2 regions of the Arthrobacter sp. Y3221048 genome follow, and region 1 is predicted to be linked to the other one. Evidence: predicted binding sites of a transcription regulator. Region 1 holds the regulator's gene; the other holds the start of a gene.
The links. Region 1 encodes LexA, which represses DNA repair genes until DNA is damaged. Its sites were predicted from a motif close to TCGAACANNTGTTCGA; they were not measured.
Positions count from the first base shown of each region.

Region 1 (7,400 bases):
CGTCCTTGGTCACATCGGTCACCACGTACCTGGCGCAGCCGGCGTCTTCGAGGCGGGCCAGCACCTCCCAGAGGTCGCCGCCATCCTGCGTCCAGCCGCGGGCCGCCAGTGTGGTGCCACGGACATCGAGGCCGACGGCGATGGCGTCCCCGTGCCGTGCGATGGCGCGGGCCGTCCACTCCGGGTTTTCCAGGGCGGCGGTTCCCAGGTTGACACGTGCGGCCCCGAACTCAAGCGCACGCTCCAATGAAGCGTCGTCGCGGATGCCGCCGGACAGCTCCACCTTGATTTTCAGTTCGTCGGAGACCCGGCGCAGCACTTCCGTGTTGTTGCCCCTGCCGAACGCCGCGTCGAGGTCCACCAGGTGCACCCATTCCGCGCCGTCGTTTTGCCATGCCAGGGCGGCTTCCAGCGGGTCTCCGTAGCCGGTCTCGCTGCCGGCTTCGCCTTGGACCAGCCGGACGGCTTGGCCGTCGGCAACATCGACTGCGGGCAAGAGTTCGAGGATGGAGGTTTGGTTCGTCATGGTTCTTCCGCTTTCTGCGCGCCGTCAGCTGCGCGGGATGGGTGTGGTTACTCGGCCGGGCCGAGGGTGAGCAGGTAGGCAGCCAGCAGCGACATGCCGGCGAGGATCCAGAAGACGATAACCAACCACTTGGACAGCCGCTGCTGCCGGAACGAGATGGCGCCGCCGGCCAGCAGCCCGGCCAGGGCCATCAGGAGAATGCTGCCCATGGCTACCTCAGCGTCTTCAGCCAGTTGCGCAGCAGCTCGGCGCCGGCGTCTCCCGACTTTTCCGGATGGAACTGGGTAGCACTCAGCGGACCGTTTTCAACGGCCGCTATGAACGGGGCGCCGTGCGTGGACCACGTCACCAGCGGCGGTGTCATCGCGGGTTGGGTCACATCGAAGTTCCAGTGCTGCACACCGTAGGAGTGCACAAAGTAGAAGCGCTCGTCTTCGATTCCGGCAAACAGCCGGCTGCCCTCCGCGGCGTCCACGGTGTTCCACCCCATGTGGGGGACGACCTCCGCCGGCAGCGCTTCCACGGTTCCCGGCCATTCCCCCACACCCTGCGTGCGCACGCCATGTTCAACGCCTTCTTCGAACATGACCTGCAGGCCCACGCAGATGCCCAGCACGGGCCGGCCGCCGGCCACCCGGCGTCCAATCCAGCGAAGCGCGTCCACGGACTTGAGCCCCTTCATGACCGTGGCGAATGCGCCGACCCCGGGAACCAACAGCCCGTCGGCCTCCAGGACGTCGTCGGAGGCATGGCTCAGCGTGACGTCGGCTCCCACATGCTCCAGCGCACGGACTGCCGAGCGCACGTTCCCGGAGCCGTAGTCCAGTACCGTGACCTTGGGCGCAGCGGTCACAAGGCCCCCTTCGTCGAGGGAATGCCCTCGACACGTGGATCGGCTTCGACGGCGGCGCGAAGCGCCCGGGCGAAGGCCTTGAACTGGGCCTCGACGATGTGGTGGGGGTCCCTGCCACCCAGCACGCGCATGTGCAGGCAGATCTGGGCGTGCAGTGTGATCGATTCGAAGACGTGGCGGGTCAGCGACCCGGTGAAGTGCCCGCCGATCAAGTGGTACTCCTGGCCTGCCGGTTCTCCCGCGTGCACCAGGTAGGGCCTGCCGGAGATGTCCACGACGGCGTGGGCCAGCGCTTCGTCCAGGGGCACCGTTGCTTCGCCGAACCGGCGGATTCCGGCCTTGCTGCCCAGTGCCTCCTTCAGGGCCTCCCCGATCGTGATGGCGACGTCTTCGACGGTGTGGTGCGCGTCGATGTGCGTGTCTCCGCTGGCCTTCACGGTCAGGTCGACCAGCGAGTGCTTCGACAGGGCGGTGAGCATGTGGTCGTAGAACGGCACGGTGGTGCTGATCTCGGAGCGGCCGGTGCCGTCGAGGTCCAGTTCAACCAGCACGGACGACTCGCTGGTGATGCGTTCGAGGCGTGCGGTACGTCCGGTGGTGGTTTCCACGGTCATGGGAGTCCTTTGACGAATTGGTCGACCGGCGCAAACCGGTTCGCTCTTACTAGTTTAGGAGACGGGGCTCGCCACGAGGGCCTTGATGCCGTCGAGGAAGGCTGTGGTCTCGGCCTCAGTGCCGGCGGTCACCCGCAAGTGGCCGGGGATCCCGACGTCGCGGATCAGCACACCGGCTTCCAGGAGTCCCTGCCACACGGAGCGGGGGTCCTCCAGCCCGCCGAAAAACACAAAGTTTGAGTCGGACGGCGCCGGTTTAAGCCCCAGTCCGGTCAGGCCGTCGACAATGCGGTCCCGCTGCGCCTTGATGTCCTCAACATTGGCCAGCAGGGCATCGGCATGCTCCAAGGCGGCCAGGGCCGTTGCCTGCGTCACCGCCGAGAGGTGGTAGGGCAAGCGGACCAGCCGCAGCGCGTCGGTTATCTGCGGGGCGGCGGCAAGGTACCCTACCCTGGCGCCTGCCAGCGCGAAGGCCTTGCTCATAGTGCGGGAGACAATGAGTCTCTCCCGCCCCGGCAACAAAGTCAGCGCGCTCGGCGTTCCGGCGTGGGCGAACTCGGCGTAGGCCTCGTCCACGATCACGATGGCCTGGGAGGCCTCGCCTGCTTCATACGCGGCCTCCACGACGTCGAGGCCCAGGGCGGTTCCCGTCGGGTTGTTGGGCGAACAAAGAACGACGACGTTTGCGGCGGAGTCGGCCACGGCAGCGGCGGCAGCGTCCGGCGACAACGTGAAGTCTGCCCCCCGCGGAACAGCCACATAATCCGTGTCCGTCCCGCTGGCCAGCAGCGGGTACATCGAATAGGTGGGCGGGAAGCTCAGCAGGGTACGGCCGGGGCCGCCGAAGGCCTGGAGGATTTGCTGCAGGACTTCATTCGATCCGTTGGCAGCCCAGATGTTCCCTGCGGTGACGCCGTGCCCCAAGTAGCGGGCCAGTGCCGTTCTCAGCTTCGTGAACTCGCGATCCGGATACCGGTTCAGGCCCGCGGCCGCGTCGCTAACGGCCGAGACGATGGCCTGACGGACGGCGTCGGGCAGTCCGTGGGTGTTTTCGTTGACATTCAGGAGGACGGGAACCTCCAACTGGGGCGCACCATAGGGCTCCAAGCCCCGAAGATTGTCCCGCAACGGCAGGCGGTTCAGGCGTTCTAACTGCTCACTCACCGGTCCAGTTTAAGCTTCGGCCCGCCCGGGGCAGGAATCGGGCGGGCCGAAGCAGCTCATGTTACGGCTGCCTCAGCGCGCGGACGGGACCAGCAGCTGCTGGCCGGCATGGACGATGTCTCCCTGGAGGCCGTTCAATTGCGCGATCTCGAGAATGACATCGTGAGGGTTGCGGTCGGGGGCGGACCGTACCGCCACGTCCCACAGCGTCTGGCCGCTGCCAACCGTGACAGTTGACGCCGGCCCCGGCCCCAGCCCCCCGGCGGCGGCCATTGCCGGCGCCGTGAAGAAACCGATCAAGGTCAGGGCGGCGGCCGCGGCCAGCATCAGCGGCAGGCCAATCAGCAACAAACGGCCTCTGCGGGTCAGCCGGAGGTTGGTGCTGGTACGGACGCCGGCGGCCTGCGGTGCGAGCTGGGCGGACATGGTGTCACCTTTCCTATTTTCGATCTATTTCGGCTGGTTTCGATCGTCTGGCTGTCGCGTTCGAATATATCTTCGAACGTATCTCCTACAGTTCTAGCACTGGTGATCGAACATTGTCGAGACTCAGTCGAACAAATGTTTGAAATTCATCACCGCCTCGCCTAGCGTTGGAAGCGTCAAGCGGCGGTAAGAGCAGTGCACCAGCCGCCACCGACAAAACAGCCGAGACAACAATCCATGCGCGGTTCCGCTACCGCAGCAACGGCGCGTGGACCACTACGGGAGACCGGGGCCGGATATGTCCGAAGAGAGCACCACCAAAGCCGGAGCCAGGCGACGCGGCCGACCCGTCAAAGTGGGACGCAGCCTGACGCCGCGGCAGAAGAAGATCCTGGAGACGATCCAGCGATCCGTCATGTCCAACGGATACCCTCCGTCGATGCGCGAGATTGGTGACACCGTCGGCTTGGCGAGCCTGTCCAGCGTCACGCATCAGCTGGCCCAACTCGAGAAGATGGGCTACATCAGGCGCGACCCTAAGCGTCCCCGTGCGATGGAAATCCTGACTCCGCTGACACTCGAGCACGGGGGTGTGGAAATCGTCGGAGTCGATGAACCGCAGCAGCTGCGCAGCTCCAGCGGCGTTGCAGTATCTGAACTCACCACTTCGTCCGACACGGCGATGGTGCCGCTGGTGGGACGGATCGCGGCAGGCGGGCCGATCCTGGCGGATCAGGCGGTCGAGGACGTCATGCCCCTGCCTCGTCAGCTCGTGGGCCACGGCGAGTTGTTCATGCTCAGGGTTTCGGGCGATTCAATGATCGATGCGGCTATCTGTGACGGCGACTGGGTAGTGGTGCGCCAGCAGCACACGGCCGAGAACGGCGACATCGTGGCGGCGCTGCTCGACGACGAAGCCACGGTCAAGACCTTCCGGCAGCGCGACGGACACACCTGGCTGCTGCCGCAGAACACCCAGTACGAACCGATTCTGGGAGACCACGCAACCATCATGGGCAAGGTTGTCTCGGTGATGCGGGCCCTCTGACCCGCCGCAAGCTACTCAGTTCCCCCTCTGCCGGTCACCGGGGGACTTTGCCCGTTCCCGGTTGGCGGGCGGACGACCGCTCCGGCGTGGCTGCTGCCACGGCCCGTTCAGGCAGCGGCAGCAGCCAGCCTCTCCAGGATCTGACGTGCCATGGCGCCGTCCTTGGTGCTCCAGAAGGGCGGCAGGGCGCTGCGCAGGAAGCCCCCGTAGCGTGCTGTCGCCAGCCGTGAGTCCAACACGGCCACAACTCCCCGGTCATTGGAGGCGCGGATCAGCCTGCCTGCCCCCTGCGCCAGCCGCACAGCCGCATGGGTCGCCGAAACGGTCATGAAACCGTTTCCCCCGGCCTGCGCCACGGACCGGGTTCGGGCGGTCGTGAGCGGGTCGTCCGGCCGGGGGAACGGAATCCGGTCGATGACCACGAGCCGGCACGCTGCACCGGGAACGTCGACGCCCTGCCAGAGCGTCATGGTGCCAAACAGACAGGCGTCCGGTTCCTCGGCGAATTGGCGGACCAGCGCCGACATCGATGATTCTCCTTGGCACAGGATGGTCAGGTCGGTGCGCTCGCGCATCTCCGCTGCAGCTTCTTCTGCCGCACGCCGCGAAGAAAACAAGCCCAGGGCGCCGCCGCGCGAGGCCAGCAGGAGCTCCTCCAGTTCATCAAGCTGCTCGGGGCTGGTGCCCCGGCCCGGCTTGGGCAGATGTGACGCCACGTACAGCACGCCCTGCCGGGGGTAATCGAAGGGGCTGCCCACATCAACGCTGGAATAGGCCGGCGCGCCTGCTCCCAGCAGTCCGAGTGACCCGGCTACGGCGTCGAAGGTCCCCCCAACGGACAATGTTGCCGAGGTGAGCACCACCGTGTGTTCGTCGAACAGGCCTTCGCGCAGCCGGGACGCCACGGAGAGCGGCGCTATGTTCAGCGTTGCCGGCTGGTCGTCATTGGCGGCGTAGTCGCCGGTCTCGCCATAAGTACTGGGACGGGTCGCCCAGATGACCTCCCGGGAGTCGGGCGCGGACAGCAGCCGTTCAGCCAGCTCCAGCACGGCAGAGAGCCGTGACCGCGCCATCTGCCGCCCGCCGTCCGCTGCCCCCGCACCGTCCGGCTTGGAATCGGAAAGCGCTGTACGGGCGGCTTCCCGCAGTTGCGTGAGCACCAATTCATGCTCCTCGCGGAGGCCGGCCGCCAACAGCCCGGTCGGCACCGACTGCAGGACGTCCTCCAGGGCGTCGGCCGCGGAGTTCAGCGGTTCCACGCTGATCCCCGTGTGCTTGCGCGCCGTGGAGGCGGCGGTGCGGACCATGGCAGCGGAGAGTTGCCCCGCGACGGCGCTGGTGACGCGGTCCTGCAGCTCATGGGCCTCGTCGATGACCACCACATCGTAGTCCGGGAGCACGGCCACGCCTTCGAAGGCGTTGATGGCCAGCATGGCGTGATTTGTGATCACGATGTCTGCCTCTGCCGCGTGGCCCCGTGCCAGTTCGCTGAAGCACTCGGCCGCCAGGGGACATTTTTGGGCGCCCAGGCATTCCATCGACCCGACGGAGACCTGGCGCCACGCCCGGTCGCTGACACCGGGCACCAGTTCGTCCCGATCGCCGGTTTCGGTCTCCTGTGCCCACTCGCGCAGGCGCACGACCTCCTTGCCCAGTGCGCCCGATGCGCCGGAAGCCGCCGCCGCGCCGGCCGGAGCAGGATGAGGAACGGCGTCCTCGCCCAGGCTGAACAGTGCCGCCGGTGCATCTTCGTCCGGAAAGCCGCCCGCCAGCTTGTGCAGGCAGAGGTAATTGTTCCTGCCTTTGAGTAAAGCGACGTCCAGCGGCCTGGGAAGCTCGTCGGCGACGGCCTCCAGGAGCCGCGGCAGATCACGCTTGACGATCTGCGATTGCAACGCCAGCGTCGCGGTCGAGACGATGGCGGGCTTTTCCCCCTGAAGCGCCTGGACCATGAGCGGCACGAGATAGGCCAGCGACTTGCCGGTGCCTGTGCCCGCCTGCACCAGCAGGTGCTGCCGGCGGTCAAAAGCCTCGGCCACTTTCGCGGCCATCTCATGCTGGCCGGCACGGTGCTGGCCGCCCATCCCCTGCACCGCGACATCAAGCAGCCGCAACGCCTCGCCGGCGGGAACCTGGAGATCAGTCATTCCGGATGAACTGTTCCAGCTCCGATGCCAGGCCCTCGCGCACCATCACGTCGAGGCGCGTACCGTCCTCTCCATGCTCCATGGAGAGGATTTCGGCGTCTTCGTTGTGTAAGCGGCTGATCACTTCGCCCCGGTCGTAGGGCACCAGCAGCTGCAGCTTCACGCTGGGCCGCGGTATCGTCTCGCTGACCAGCCGAAGCAGCTCGTCGATGCCCTGCCCGGTGCGCGCCGAGACCACGACGTGCCGCGGTTCGCGCTGGCGCAGGCGCTCGACCACGAAGGGATCCGCGGCGTCGGCCTTGTTCAGCACCACGATTTCCGGAATGTGCCGCGCTTCAATCTCGGTCAGCACCTCGCGCACGGCGGCGATCTGGCCCTCCGGGTCGGGATGCGAGACATCGACGACGTGCAGGATGACATCGGCGTCGGCGACTTCCTCCAGTGTGGAGCGGAAGGCTTCCACCAGTTGCGTCGGCAACGACCGGACGAAGCCAACGGTGTCGGCGAGCGTGTAACCGATACCATCCGGGGTTTCCGCCCGGCGGACGGTCGGGTCCAAGGTGGCGAAGAGGGCATTCTCCACCAGCACACCCGCATCGGTCAGGCGGTTGAGCAGCGACGA
Region 1 covers NZ_JBNHHX010000003.1:28,334-35,733, forward strand. Annotated here, with positions in the region: gene priA (bifunctional 1-(5-phosphoribosyl)-5-((5-phosphoribosylamino)methylideneamino)imidazole-4-carboxamide isomerase/phosphoribosylanthranilate isomerase PriA) at 1-526, opposite strand, end outside; gene AC5RVS_RS09060 (hypothetical protein) at 574-735, opposite strand; gene hisH (imidazole glycerol phosphate synthase subunit HisH) at 738-1,379, opposite strand; gene hisB (imidazoleglycerol-phosphate dehydratase HisB) at 1,376-1,993, opposite strand; gene AC5RVS_RS09075 (histidinol-phosphate transaminase) at 2,048-3,157, opposite strand; gene AC5RVS_RS09080 (LysM peptidoglycan-binding domain-containing protein) at 3,230-3,583, opposite strand; gene lexA (transcriptional repressor LexA) at 3,882-4,631, shown strand; gene AC5RVS_RS09090 (ATP-dependent DNA helicase) at 4,739-6,778, opposite strand; gene hflX (GTPase HflX) at 6,771-7,400, opposite strand, start outside.

Region 2 (7,400 bases), on a different contig from region 1:
GGCGTGGCGCAACTCTTCGGCAATCCGTTCGCCGCGTTCGGCCTGGAGGGGTTGCTCAACACCGGGGACCTGATCAGTGCCGGCTATGGTGCCACGTTCGCCATCATCACGGTGGCGCTGATCTCCGGTGCCATCGCCGATCGCGCCAAGTTCAGTGCCTGGGCGGTCTTCGTACCGGTCTGGGTCACTTTGGTTTACTGCCCGCTGGCCTTCATGGTCTGGGGCGGCGGATTGCTTGGCGCCGAGGGGGTCATCGGTGCCTGGGCGGGCGAGGCGATCGATTTCGCCGGCGGCACGGTGGTGCATATCAACGCCGGTGTCGCCGGCCTGGTCCTGGCCCTGATCCTGGGCAAGCGCAAGGGCTTCGGCAAGGACCCGGCACAGCGCCCGCACAACATTCCGCTGGTGATGATCGGTGCCGCCCTGCTGTGGTTCGGCTGGTTCGGGTTCAACGGGGGAGCGGCGGGCACGGCGCAGGAAGCCGGCCTGATCTGGGTCAACACCATGGTCGCCCCGGCGGCGGCCATCGCGGGCTGGCTGGTGACCGAGCGCCTCCGCGACGGCCGTCCCACCTCCCTCGGGGCGGCTTCGGGCGTTGTCGCGGGGCTGGTGGCGATCACGCCGGCCTGCGCCAATGTTTCCCCCGTGGGGGCGGTGGGCCTGGGCCTGGTGGCCGGAGTGCTGGCCGCGCTGGCGGTCGGGCTGAAGTACAGGCTGGGCTACGACGACTCGCTGGATGTGGTGGGCGTCCACCTGGTCGCCGGGCTGGTCGGAACGCTGGCCCTGGGCTTCATCGCCCTGCCGGTCGAGGGTGCAGGCGGCGGCCTCTTCTACGGCGGCGGTGCCGCCCAACTGGGGGCGCAGTCCGTGGCGGCGGCGGTCTCCATGCTGTTCTGTGGCGTGATGACAGTGATCATCGGCTTGGCGATCCACAAAACCCTTGGCTTCCGGGTGACCGAAGAGGATGAGGTCGCCGGCGTGGACCTTGCCCAGCACGCCGAATCCGCCTACGAATTCGGCGGCCTGGGCACCGGCGGAACCTTCATCCCGCACCCGGCAACCGACCCCAGCGCCCGCAGCACGATCAAGGAAGAGGTCAGCGCATGAAACTCGTCACCGCCATCATCCGGCCGGAAAAGCTGGACGCAGTCCGCAACAGCTTGGAAAGCTACGGAGTCCAAGGGCTGACCGTCAGCCAGGCCAGCGGGTACGGGCGCCAACGCGGCCACACGGAGGTCTACCGCGGCGCCGAATACACCGTGGACCTGCTGCCCAAGGTCCGCGTCGAGGTCCTCGTGGCGGACGACCTGGCCGACGACATCGTCGACGTCCTCGTGGCAACGGCCAACACCGGCCGCGCGGGCGACGGCAAGGTCTGGCTGGTGGATGTGCAGGAAGCGGTCCGCGTCCGCACCGGCGAACGCGGCGAGGCAGCCATCTGAGACTTCGAACCACAACATGATGAACCCTTCCGGCACCGTCATCTCCTGGCGGTGCCGGAAGGGTTCTGTCGTGCTGATAACGACGGCGGCGCTCGGTTCTGTCCTCCGCGGCGCCCCTGTCCTCAGCGGCGCCCCTCGGCACCGGGGGAACGGCGTCGGAACTGCACAGGTCGGCAGCAGGGGGTTTGGCTGCCACAGCACTGTTACGGCACCGGGCGGCATAGCCGGAGTCCGGCTGCGCCACTAGGATGGGCGCCGCCGGGACGGCACTGGGCGGTCTAGCAGGGATATTGGCGCGCCACTAGGATGGGCGCCACGGCAGGCACCATGTGGAAGGGAACCTATGCAGTCCACACCAGTCCAGAAAGCCGCACGGATCTCAGCCATCGTTCTAGCCGTGCTGGCAGTCCTTGGCTTCATCCCCGGCATAACAGCCGACTATGACCAGCTCGGTATAACAGGAAACGGGCCGGACGCCCAGCTCTTCGGGCTGTTGGCCATCTCGGTTTTACACAACGTGTTGCTGCTGCTTTTCGCGGCCTTGCTCCTGGTTACGGCAAAGCGGGCCGGTGCTGCCAAAGTCACCTTCATGGCACTGGGGCTGTTCAACCTGTTGGCCGCCCTGTACGGCCTGATCAACGCCCGCTACGGATCGGAGACGTGGGTTCCGGCGGGGGTTAGCGACAACTGGTTCCATTTAGTGCTCGGCGCAGTGCTGTTCTTCCTCGGTCTGCTCAGAGGCCCGGTGGTGATTGGAAGGCCGAGGTCCGGTTAGGAACCTCGCCAATGTCATGGCGAGGTTCCTAACCGGCCCCGCTGGTACAGCCTGCCCTACGACTCGTCCTCCACAAGCCCACGACGGCCGGCCGTCATCCCCATACATCGAACTTTTGTTCTAGTCGAGGCTCGTGCTGCGTAGCGTTGAAGTATGGCAGCGGAACCGTTCGACGAGGCACAGGAGCCGGAGGAATTCTCCGGCACCCCTGCCGTGCCCGACGACGGTGCCGCTGCGGTTTCGGTACCGGCGCGGCAGGGGTGGGCGGAGGATTGGGAGGAACTGGGGCCGGCGGAATTGGCCGGTCTGCTCGCGGGCACCGACCCGGCTACCTTGGACGACTGGTCGACCCTCGATTACCTCCAGGCGGTGCGCAAACACGAGGCCTGGACCCAGTCCCGTAGGGTGCGGGCCGTGCACCGTATGGCGGTGCTGCGCCCGGCCACCGGCGCCGAGGCCGGGGCACCGGACGGGATCTGCCGGCACGCCGCCCACGAGCTCGCGCCCATCCTGGCCGTGCCCCGCCAGCGCGCGGCAGCGGAACTGGCCGACGCCCACCAGATTGCCACCTGCCTGCCCGCCACCCTCGCCGCCCTCGACAAAGGCGACCTCGATCTGGACCGCGCCTCCGCCATCGCCCGCAAAGGCGCCGGCCTGCCGTCCGAGGTCTTGGCAGGGTACGAGGCCAAGGTTGTTCCGGGCGCCGGTGCCATCACGTTGGAATCCGTCCAGGCCCGGGCCCGCACCGCCCGCGACCGGCTGCACCCCGAACCCCTCGAAACCCGGCACAAAGCAGCGATGGAACGCCGCACCGTCCAGTACCTGCCCCAGGACGACGGGATGGCCGAGCTCTACATCCGCACCAGCGCGGACAAAGCCCTGCTCGCTTACAACCTGATGCAGGCCTACGCCCGCAAACTGCAGACCGCCGACGAAACCCGCACCCTGGGCCAACTCCGCGCCGATGTGTTCACCGACATGCTTCTCCGCTACCCCGACCGCGCCTACCGGCCCGGCACAGACACGGCCGCAACCACCGGAACCGCCGCCAACCAAGCGGCAACCGGCCCGGGATTGGCGACCGACTCCGGAACGGTGGCCGGGTCCGGGACGGGAGCCGGGTCCGGGACGGGAGCCGCAGCAGCAGCCACCGGGAGGGCAAGGCAGGGGCCCTGTACCTGCGGGGGCGGGAACGTGACCGCCGCCGTCGCCGTCACCGCGCCCCTGCCAACGTTGCTCCGGCTCGCCGAAGCACCCGGCGACCTCACCGGCTACGGGCCCATCCCGCCCGACATGACCCGCGACCTTGCCGCCCTGGCCAAATCCTGGCTGACCGTGCTCACCGACGACCACGGCCAGGCCATCGCCGCCGCCAAAGACCTGCGCCACCCGCCTGAATGGCTTAAACGCCTCGTCCGACTGCGCGACCGGCACTGCCGCGACTACGGCTGCACCATCCCCGCCGACCACTGCGACATCGACCACACCATCGCCTGGGAAGACGGCGGCAAAACCGTCCTCGAAAACCTCAGCGCCAGATGCAAACCCGACCACAAAGCCAAACACCACGCCGGTGCCACCGTCACCCAGGACCCCGACGGCGCCCTCCACTTCACCACGCGCTCCGGCCACACTCACACCACCACCCCCGACGACGGCTGGACACTCACGCTCCCCTCGACCCCCAGCGAAGGAAATGCCACGGAAAGCCCGGACGACGGAGCCAACAGTTCCCATAGCGACACCGGCGGCGAGGGAGATGCCACTGGAAGCCCGGACGACCGGGCAAACAGTCCCCGAGACGAGACTGGTGGCCACGGAGCCGCGGACGCGGACGGCCCACGGGACGGTACCCCGCCACCGTTCTAGATATTCACCGTTCTAGATCTCCGTCAGGGGAGCGGCCTGTCGCTCCGGGAAGTTTCCCAGCCGGCGGGCCCGTTGCTGCCCGCTTCGTATTCTTCCAGCGGAACTTCGTCCTTCTCCCAGGCCTTCAGCACGGGCTCGACTATCCGCCAGCAGTCCTCGGCGATATCTCCGCGGACGGACAGGAGCGGGTCGCCGCGCAGCACGCCTTCCAACACTTCGCCGTAGGGCAGCAGGTCGGCCGAGTGCAGGTCGGCGCTCATGACCGCCCGGTCCAGCGTGAAGATGTCGCCGGGGCCGTTCACGTCGATCTCCAGTTGAAGGGTTTCCGGTCCGAGGCCAATCCGCAGCCGCGTCGGGGCGTCGATGCCCTTGAAGCCCGTTGGCAGGTGGTTGACCGGCTTGAAGGTGATGATCACTTCCTTCTGCGGCTTGCCCAAAGCCTTTCCCGAGCGCAAGATGAACGGCACGCCGGACCACCGGGAGTTGTTGATCGAAACTTCAACCTCGGCCAGGGTTTCGGTCTTCCTGACCGGGTCCACGCCCTGTTCGGCGGCATAGTCCGGAATGTCGCGGTCGCCGATCCGCCCGGCCGTGTAGCGGGCACGCCGCGTGCTCTTGGCGAAATCCGGGTTGATGCTGCTGGCACGGAGGACGCTGCCGATATGGTCGCGCAGGTCCCGTTCCTTGATGGTGGCCGGGGCGTTCAGGGCGGTCAGCGCCATCACCTGCAGCAGGTGGCTCTGGATCATGTCACGCAGCGCGCCGGCGCCGTCGTAGTAACGGGCGCGGCCCTCCAAAGCCAACGACTCATCGTAAAAGATCTCAACCTTCGCCACATGTTCATTGCTGAGCAGCGGCTCCAGCAGGCGGTTGGCAAAGCGCAGGCCGAGGATGTTGAAGACCGTCGCCTTGCCCAGGAAGTGGTCCACCCGGTGGATATGGTCCTCCGGCACCAGCTTCAACAGCGTCTTGTTCAGCGATGCGGCCGATCTACGGCTGGAGCCGAACGGCTTTTCCAACACCAACCGGGTTCCCTCCGGTACGTCCTCGGGCCGGAGTATCTCGCAGGCTTTCTGGCTGACCGCGGGCGGCAGGGCAAAGAACACGGCAACCGGACCATCCAGCGCGGCCAGCAATTCCGCCAGTGCACCTTCCGCCGTCACGTCCACCGAGTGGTACCGGGTGTTCTCCTGGACGTCGATCAGTTGCCGCCGTCCGTCGTCGTTCGCGGCACCTGCGCAGGCTTCGAAGGCGCCTCGGACGCGTTCCTGCCACCTGCCCTCGTCCCAGTCGTCCGAGCCAGCGCCCACCACTTTCAGTCCGCTGGTCCTGCCTTGCGCGATCAATTTGCCCAGCCCGGGCAGCAGCAGCCGGCCGGTCAGGTCGCCGGAAGCTCCCAAAATCAGCAACGTGCGGATCTGCAGCGGTCCGTCGGCAGCGGGGGAGGACACGGCCTCGGTTTGGGTCTGTTCCTGTGTCTGGGTCTGTTCAACGCTCACGTTTCCCACCTTGCCACGGCACTACAGTTAGGGGGAACGGTCCGTCGGCAGCATGAGCGCCCGGCTGCCCAAGGGCACTCGGTCCGCACGGGAGTCAACCGGGGTGGCCGGCGCGACTGCTGCCACCGCCAGTTGATACCCTTAAGTGCTGAACTCCGGCGCGGCCCGGGGACTGTGAACCAGATCGACGAAAGTAGACACGGCCCGTGTTCAATTCACTCTCTGACCGGTTGGCCTCAACCTTCAAGAATCTGCGCGGCAAGGGACGGCTGTCCGAGGCCGACGTCGACGCCACCGTGCGCGAAATCCGGCGTGCCCTGCTCGACGCCGACGTCGCCGTGCCCGTGGTGCGCGAGTTCACGGCCCACGTGAAGGAACGCGCGCTCAGCGAAGAAGTCGCCGCGGCGCTGAACCCCGCCCAGCAGGTCGTCAAGATCGTCAACGACGAGCTGGTCAACATCCTCGGCGGCGAGACCCGGCGCATCAAACTGGCCAAGACCCCGCCGACGGTGATCATGCTCGCCGGCCTGCAGGGCGCCGGCAAGACCACCCTGGCGGGCAAGCTGTCCAAGTGGCTCAAGGGCCAGGGCCACAGCCCGCTGCTGGTGGCCGCCGACCTGCAGCGCCCCAATGCCGTGACCCAGCTCCAGGTCAACGGCCAGCGCGCCGGCGTGCCGGTCTACGCCCCGCACCCCGGCGTGCAGTCCGAGTTCGACGCCGTCACCGGTGATCCGGTGGCCGTGGCCCGCGACGGCGTGGCCGAGGCGCGGCAAAAGCTCTACGACGTGGTCATCGTGGACACCGCCGGCCGGTTGGGCGTGGACGCCGAGATGATGCAGCAGGCGGCTGACATCCGCGCCGCCGTCAACCCGGACGAAGTGCTCTTCGTGATTGACGCGATGATCGGCCAGGACGCGGTCAACACCGCGCAGGCCTTCAACGAGGGCGTCAACTTCACCGGCGTGGTCCTCTCCAAGCTCGACGGCGATGCCCGCGGCGGCGCGGCGCTCTCCGTTGCGTCGGTCACCGGCAAGCCGGTGATGTTCGCTTCCACCGGCGAAAACCTGGACGACTTCGAGATCTTCCACCCGGACCGGATGGCCAACCGCATCCTGGACATGGGCGACATGCTCACCCTGATCGAGCAGGCGGAGAAGTCCTGGGACAAGGGCGAAGCCGAACGGATGGCGCAGAAGTTCGCCGACCAGGAAGACTTCACCCTCGACGACTTCCTCGCCCAGATGCAGCAGATCCGCAAAATGGGCTCGATGAAAAAGATGCTCATGATGATGCCGGGTGCCGCCAACATGCGCCAGCAGCTGGAGAACTTCGATGAACGCGAAATCGACCGCGTGGAGGCGATCGTCCGGTCGATGACCCCGCACGAGCGCGTTGCCCCGAAGATCATCAACGGCTCCCGCCGCGCCCGCATCGCCAAGGGCTCGGGCGTGCACGTCTCCGAGGTCAACGGCCTGCTGGAGCGCTTCGGCCAGGCGCAGAAGATGATGAAGAAGATGGCCCAGGGCGGCGGCATCCCGGGCATGCCCGGCGTGGCCGGGCCGGGCGGCTTCGGCGGCGCACGGAAGAAGCAGCAAACCGCCAAGGGCAAGAAGAAGGCCCGCTCCGGCAACCCGGCCAAGGCGGCACAGGAGCTGCGCGAGGCCGAGGAACGCCGCAAGAACAAGGCATCCGTTCCCGCGGGAAGCGCCTTCGGCGCCCCGCAGGACGGGCAGGACTTCGACCCGTCGGCGCTGAACCTTCCCAAGGGCTTTGAGAAGTTCCTCGGCAAGTAGCCGCGAAGACTGTACCGTTGCA
Region 2 covers NZ_JBNHHX010000004.1:149,451-156,850, reverse strand. Annotated here, with positions in the region: gene AC5RVS_RS13280 (ammonium transporter) at 1-1,107, shown strand, start outside; gene AC5RVS_RS13275 (P-II family nitrogen regulator) at 1,104-1,442, shown strand; gene AC5RVS_RS13270 (DUF4383 domain-containing protein) at 1,786-2,217, shown strand; gene AC5RVS_RS13265 (HNH endonuclease signature motif containing protein) at 2,371-4,086, shown strand; gene AC5RVS_RS13260 (glucose-6-phosphate dehydrogenase) at 4,110-5,504, opposite strand; gene ffh (signal recognition particle protein) at 5,792-7,378, shown strand.
Region 2: the regulator LexA is predicted to act here: its motif matches at 2,325-2,340, upstream of AC5RVS_RS13265 (HNH endonuclease signature motif containing protein).